DNA from 3 places in the Streptomyces sp. NPDC085946 genome. Region 3 is predicted to be linked to each of the others. Evidence: riboswitches for the same ligand, from Rfam matches in the RefSeq annotation. Region 3 holds a riboswitch; each other region holds the start of a gene.
The links. A riboswitch is a leader RNA that binds a small molecule or an ion and turns the genes downstream of it on or off. The one in region 3 is predicted to bind S-adenosylmethionine.

Region 1 (2,258 bases), on a different contig from region 3:
GTCCGCGCGCCGGGTGACCTTGCGGCTGGCGCCGCCGCCCGCGAGGTACGGCTCGGCCTCCCGCAGCCAGTCGGCGCGGCCGGCCAGGACCCCGGAGCCGAACGGGGCGTACAGCTTGTGCCCGGAGAAAGCGATCCAGTCGACGTCCAGCTCCCGGACGCTCACCGGGTGGTGCGGGGCCAGCTGGGCGGCGTCCAGGACGATCCGAGCACCGTGCGCGTGCGCGGCGGCGGCCAGTTCCCGTACGGGCCACAGCTCGCCGGTGACGTTGGAGGCGCCCGTGACGCACACCAGGGCCGGGCCGTGGGGATCGCGGTCGGCCAGGGCGCGCTCCAGCGTCCCGACGGCCTCGTCGGGGCTGCCGGGGGCGTCCAGGCAGGTGACCCGGGCGTCCCGCCAGGGCAGCAGCGCGGCGTGGTGCTCGGTCTCGAAGACGAAGACCTGGCAGCCGGCGGGCAGCGCGGCGGCGAGCAGGTTGAGGGAGTCGGTGGTCGAGCGGGTGAACACCACCTGGTCGGTCTCCCGGCAGTCGAGGAACCCGGCGACCGTGGCGCGGGCGTTCTCGAACAGGTCGGTCGAGAGCTGCGAGAGGTACCCGGCGCCCCGGTGGACGCTGCCGTAGTAGGGCGCGTACGCCGCCACGTCGTCCCAGACCCGCTGCAGGGCCGGGGCGCTGGCCGCGTAGTCGAGCGCGGCGTAGGCGACCTCGCCGCCGGTGACGAGGGGGACGGTGACGTCCCGGCCCAGAACGGGCAGCGGGGTGCGGACGGACCGGTCGGCGGCAGCGCTGGAGACGGACATGGCGGAACTCCCGTGACAGAGCAGGTGGCATCACCGCGCGAGCGCACACGGCTCCGGCGCGGAGAAGAAGGAAAAGGGCGTGCGGAGGCGGGGCTCTGCGGCCCTAACGCATTCGCTTGCTCACGGAAGGCTCCCTCGAACGACCAGGACCCCTGGTGACGCGAGGGGTCCGCGCTTGCCGTGGACCCTGCTGTCCACGACCTGGTCCTCACCCGGGGCACCCCGCCACGGACGGAGGGTTGCCGGACAGCCGGCCGGGGCCGAATGGCTGTCGCTCATGACCTGTTCAGCATCTTGCCACACGATCATCGGCGCGCAAGGCGCAGTCCGGATCCTGGACTGCGCCTTGCGTCACACCGCGTGCGGTTCAGGCGTTGCTGGCCGCCACCCAGCGCTCCAGCGTCCGCTTGGCCGCCCCGGAGTCGATGGACTCGGCGGCCTGCGCCATGCCGGCCCGGATCTGCTCGGCCAACGGCGCGTCCGCCGGCCGCAGGGCCACCAGCGCCGCAGCGGAGTTGAGCAGCACCGCGTCCCGGACCGGTCCGCTCTCGCCGTCCAGCAGACGGCGGGCGACCTCGGCGTTGTACGACGCGTCCGCGCCCCGCAGCGCCTCCACCGGCACCAGTTCCAGGCCGACGTCCCGGGGGTCGAAGGTCTCCTCGGTCACCTTGCCGTCGCGGACGACCCACACCCGGGAGGTGGCGGTGGTGGTCAGCTCGTCGAGGCCGTCGTCACCGCGGAACACCAGCGAGGAGTTGCCGCGCTCGGCGAGGACGCCCGCGACGATCGGCGCCATGCGCGGGTCCGCGACGCCGACCGCCTGCGCCCCGACCCGCGCCGGGTTGGTCAGCGGACCCAGCACGTTGAAGGTCGTGCGGATGCCCAGCTGGCCGCGGGCGGCGGCCACGTGACGCAGCGACGGGTGGAACTTCACCGCGAAGCAGAAGGTGATCCCGGCCTGCTCGGCGACCTCGGCGACCCGCCGCACGGGCAGTTCCAGGTTGACGCCGAGCTTCTCCAGGACGTCCGAGGCGCCCGAGGCCGACGACGCCGCCCGGTTGCCGTGCTTGACGACCTTGGCGCCCGTCCCCGCGACGACGATCGCCGACATGGTGGAGATGTTGACGGTCTTGGCGCCGTCGCCGCCCGTGCCGACGATGTCGACCGTGGCGCCCGGCACCTCGATCACGTTGGCGTGCTCGTACATCGTCCGCACGAGGCCGTTGATCTCCTGGACCGTCTCGCCCTTGGCGCGCAGCGCCACCGCGAAGCCGGCGATCTGCGCGTCGGTCGCCTCGCCGCGCATGATCAGGTCCATCGCCCAGGCGGTGTCGTCCGCGGACAGGTCCCGGCCGGCCAGCAGGCCGTTCAGCAGGGCGGGCCAGGTGCGGGCCGCCGCGTGGTCGCCTCCGGCGGGGGTCACAGCGCTCATCAGCCGCTCCTGGTCGTCGTACGCC
Region 2 (2,258 bases), on a different contig from region 3:
GGCCAGTGCATGTTCAGCAGCGGGCGGGCCATCAGCTCGGTGACCCGGCCGCCCTGCCCGGCCGCGCCGCCGAGCGGCCGGTCGTACATGGCCTTCACCAGGTCGACGTCCGGGTCGGTGAGCAGCGGGCCCACGATCCCGGCGACGAAGTCGGAGGAGAACTCCTTCAGGTCGGCGTCCACGAAGCAGACGACGTCCCCCCGGGTCACCAGCAGGGACCGCCACAGCACCTCGCCCTTGCCGGGCACGGCGGGCAGGCGGGGCAGGATCGCGTCGCGGTGCACCACCCTCGCGCCCGCGGCGGCGGCCACCTGCGACGTGCGGTCCGTCGACCCGGAGTCGACCACGACGACCTCGTCGACGAGCGGCACCTGCTGCACGAGGTCGTGGCGGATGACGGCGACGATGTCGCCGACCGTCTCCTCCTCGTTGAGGGCGGGCAGGACGACACTGACCGACTGGCCGGTGGCGCGCTTGGCGGCGAGGATCTGGTGGAGCGGGCGATCGGTCACGGACCAGGAGCGGGTGCTCAGCCAGCGCTCGACTTCTTCCAGCACGGTCTGCGGCTCCTCACTGTTCGGATCACGTGGTCTCCGTGTGATCCATCTCGCGGTTCGGACGACTATCTCAACTGTCCTGGCCGTCGGTTACAGTCTTGGACAACGCGGGTGACCATCGCATGTCGGGGGCCACCGCTGCTGACAACCACATACAGCTCATCCAGAGGGGCAGAGGGACACGGCCCGATGAAGCCCCGGCAACCCTCCAGCCGGTCTTGTCACGTCGACGTGGCGAGGCTCCCGGCTAGGGAAGGTGCCAAATCCGTCTCACGGCGAGATGCGTCGTGAGGAAGATGAGGAGAAAGGGCCTCGCCTCACATGGCTGTGCAGACCGTTGCAAGCACCACCGAATCCGCCGCCCCCGTCGACCTGGGCCCCGCCACGGCGCTGTCCTGCCGCGAGTGCGGTCACCGGGTGCCCCTCGGCCCGGTCTTCGCGTGCGAGGAGTGTTTCGGCCCGCTGGAGATCGCGTACGACTTCTCCGGCCACGACGCCGAGGAGCTCCGCAAGCGGATCGAGGCGGGACCCGCGAACATCTGGCGCTACGCGCCGCTGCTGCCCGTCCCCGCGGACGTGGCGGACAAGCCGAACCTGAACCCCGGCTGGACCAAGCTCGTCCGGGCCGACAACCTCGCCCGCGAACTCGGCGTCACCGGCGGGCTGTACGTGAAGGACGACTCCGGCAACCCGACGCACTCCTTCAAGGACCGCGTGGTCGCCCAGGCGCTGGAGGCGGCGCGCGCCTTCGGCTTCACCACCCTGTCGTGCTCCTCCACCGGCAACCTGGCCGGCGCCGTCGGCGCCGCCGCCGCCCGCGCCGGCTTCCGCTCCTGCGTGTTCATCCCGCGCGACCTGGAGCAGGGCAAGGTCGTCATGGCCGCCGTCTACGGCGGCGAGCTCGTCGGCATCGAGGGCAACTACGACGACGTGAACCGCTTCTGCTCCGAGCTGATCGGCGACCCGGCCGGCGAGGGCTGGGGCTTCGTCAACGTCAACCTGCGGCCGTACTACGCGGAGGGGTCCAAGACCCTCGCGTACGAGATCTGCGAGCAGCTCGGCTGGCGGCTGCCGGACCAGATCGTGGTGCCGATCGCCTCCGGCTCGCAGCTCACGAAGATCGACAAGGGTCTCCAGGAGCTGATCCGGCTGGGGCTCGTCGAGGACCGGCCGTACAAGATCTTCGGTGCGCAGGCCGAGGGCTGCTCGCCGGTGTCGACGGCGTTCAAGGCCGGGCACGACGTGGTCCGCCCGCAGAAGCCGAACACCATCGCCAAGTCGCTGGCCATCGGCAACCCGGCCGACGGGCCGTACGTCCTGGACATCGCGCGCCGCACCGGCGGGGCGGTGGAGGACGTCACCGACGAGCAGGTCGTCGACGCGATCAAGCTGCTGGCGCGGACCGAGGGGATCTTCGCGGAGACCGCCGGCGGGGTGACCGTGGGGGTGACCCGCAAGCTGATCGAGAGCGGGGCCCTCGACCCCACGAAGAGCACCGTCGTGCTCAACACCGGCGACGGGCTCAAGACGCTCGACGCCGTGGCGGGCACGGGGCTCACCGCGACGATCCGGCCGAGTCTGGAGTCGTTCCGCGAGGCGGGGCTCGTCTGACGGGCCCGTCCGCCGTCTCCGCCTGCGGGCCGCCCGTGCCGGCCGCGCCCGCACGGCGGCAGCCGCAGATCCCCCCTGCCCCGCGCCCCC
Region 3 (2,258 bases):
CGCCCGCCGGGATGCGGTAGAAGTTGGCCAGCTCGGTGGAGAAGGAGCTGCGCAGGATGTCCGGGTCGGCGCGGGTGATGTTCCCCCAGGCCGCGTCGTAGTCGCCCGACTGCAGGGTCGGCGTCAGCTGGGTGAGCTGGAGCTGCTTGAGGGTCACTCCGATGCCGACGGCCTTGAGCTGCTGCTGGATCAGCTCCAGCGCGGGCTGGTTGGTCGCCGCGTTGGGGACCCAGTTGATGGTCAGGGTGAGCTTCTTGCCGTCCTTGGCGCGGATGCCGTCGCCGCCTGTCTTCCAGCCGGCCCGGTCCAGCAGGGACCTCGCCCCGGCCGCGTCGAAGGGCAGGTCCGAGGCGAGGCTGGTGTAGTCGGGCGTGGTGTGGGCCAGGACGCTGGTCGCCGCCCGGGTGCCGGTGGGGAACACGGCGTCGGCGATCTGCTGCCGGTCGACGGCGAGCAGGATCGCCCGGCGCACCCGCGCGTCCCTCAGGACCGGCCGCGCGTTGTTGAGCCCGAGACCGAACACCACGCCCGGGTTGGCCCGCCGCTGGAGGGCGGCCTGGCCGCCCTCCAGCGTCGCCTCGTCGGCCTTGCCGACGCTGCTGATCGCGTCCACCTGGCCGGACTGGAGACTGCCGGCCCGCACCCCCGCTTCCGGTACGACCTTGAACACCAGCTCGTCCAGGTACGCCTCGCCCTTCTTGGTCCACCGCGAGGAACCCCAGGCGTAGCCGGTGCGCCTGGCCAGGGTGATCGACCGGTTCTGCACGTACTGCTTCAGCACGAAGGGACCGGAGCCGATCACGCCGTCGCTGCACTTCTGCTGCGGGGTCTTCCTCACGCTCGCCGACGACTCGATCCCCAGCGAGTGTGTCGACGTGGCTTGCAGGAACTGGGCGTTGGGCTCCTTGAAGGTGACCTTGACGGTGAGCGGGTCGACCACGGTGGTGCTCCTGACGCCGCTCAGGTAGCCCTGGGCCAGGGTCCCCAGGGCGCCGAGCTTCGGCACCGCGTCGAAGTTGTCCTTGACCACCTGCGCGGTCAGCTCGGAGCCGTCGCTGAAGGTGACCCCCGGCCTCAGGTGGAAGGTGAACGTAGTCGTGTCGGAGCTGATGTCCCAGCTCTTCGCCAGCCACGGCACGATCTTTCCGGTTCTGGGGTCCTGGTCGGTCAGGGAGTCCACGATCTGGCGCACCGAGTAGATGGTGTCGTTGCTGCCGACCTGCTGCGGATCCACGCAGCCGGCGTCCGAACCCACCGCGAAGGTCAGAGTGCCGCCGGACTTCGGCTTTCCGCTGCCACTGCTGCCGCTGCCGGAGCCGTCGGAACCGGATCCGCAGGCGGTCAGCAGCACACCGGCGGTGAGAAGGGCGGCCAGCGCCGCCCGTCGGGGGGATCTGAAAACCGGAAGTGTTGTCACGGAGGGGTTCTCCTACTCGGGTCACCGGGCACGGGGGTGCCGTACGAGGCGCGGGCGCGCACGGGCGTGCGGTCCCGGTCGGCGCGGTGCCGGTGGCGGGGGAGCGCTGTGCGGACAAGACTCGGGGGAAACGGGGGATCCGGCAGAGGGCGGGATCGGACGGAGACGGTGCGGCGACGACCGGTGCCGGACGCCGACCAGCGGGGAAGGACCCGTCAGGCCTGACAGAGGCAGCTGGTCGAGCGCTTCAGGTCGATGTGGCGCCTGCGCGCGAGCCGGGAGAACACCGTGGCGACGGCGAAGGAGGCACTGAGGTCATCACGGTGACGACGCATGCCGGTCCTCCCCATCTCCGGCCCCGCCGGAGGGGCCACGCGCTTGCGGGGATCGTCGGTGATCCCGCCGGGCTTTCACCTGGAGCACCCCACCGCGCGGGAGGGTTGCCGGTCAGCCAGCCAGGGCTTGACGCTGACACTCAATGCCGTTCGTGATCGTACGGAGCGAACTTGTCGTACGTCAATGCCGCACCGGGGAGGCCCTGTTGGGGACGCCGGGCCGTCTCGGCCGCCGGGTGGGTGCCCATCCCGCCGTCCTCCGGGCGCGTCCGTGCACCGGCGTCCGGGCCGCCGGCCGGAGGCGCTCCCCGGGACCGGGCCGGGCGGGGCACGCGCCGCCGGCCGGCCGCCGTTCCTTCGGCCGGCCGGCGGCCCGGCTCAGGACCCGCCGCGCTCGCGGGGGATCTTCTGGCCCGCCTCGATCGCCACCGGCAGCCGGTTCTCGGCCGGCGGCAGCGGGCAGGTGGCCAGGTCCGTGTAGGCGCACGGCAGGTTCGCGGCGCGGT

Region 1: it holds a riboswitch for S-adenosylmethionine, as region 3 does, so the genes downstream of both, ACIF8T_RS03665 (aminotransferase class V-fold PLP-dependent enzyme) here and ACIF8T_RS32365 (ABC transporter substrate-binding protein) in region 3, are expected to answer to the same signal.
Region 2: it holds a riboswitch for S-adenosylmethionine, as region 3 does, so the genes downstream of both, thrC (threonine synthase) here and ACIF8T_RS32365 (ABC transporter substrate-binding protein) in region 3, are expected to answer to the same signal.

Annotation. Positions count from the first base shown of each region.
Region 1 is NZ_JBITSF010000001.1:823,021-825,278, reverse strand. Features, by position in the region: gene ACIF8T_RS03665 (aminotransferase class V-fold PLP-dependent enzyme) at 1-801, opposite strand, end outside; SAM riboswitch class IV at 968-1,084, opposite strand; gene trpD (anthranilate phosphoribosyltransferase) at 1,169-2,233, opposite strand.
Region 2 is NZ_JBITSF010000005.1:84,770-87,027, forward strand. Features, by position in the region: gene ACIF8T_RS12630 (glucosyl-3-phosphoglycerate synthase) at 1-557, opposite strand, end outside; SAM riboswitch class I at 714-860, shown strand; gene thrC (threonine synthase) at 879-2,168, shown strand.
Region 3 is NZ_JBITSF010000022.1:81,112-83,369, reverse strand. Features, by position in the region: gene ACIF8T_RS32365 (ABC transporter substrate-binding protein) at 1-1,417, opposite strand, end outside; SAM riboswitch class IV at 1,787-1,900, opposite strand; gene ACIF8T_RS32360 (DUF1684 domain-containing protein) at 2,131-2,258, opposite strand, start outside.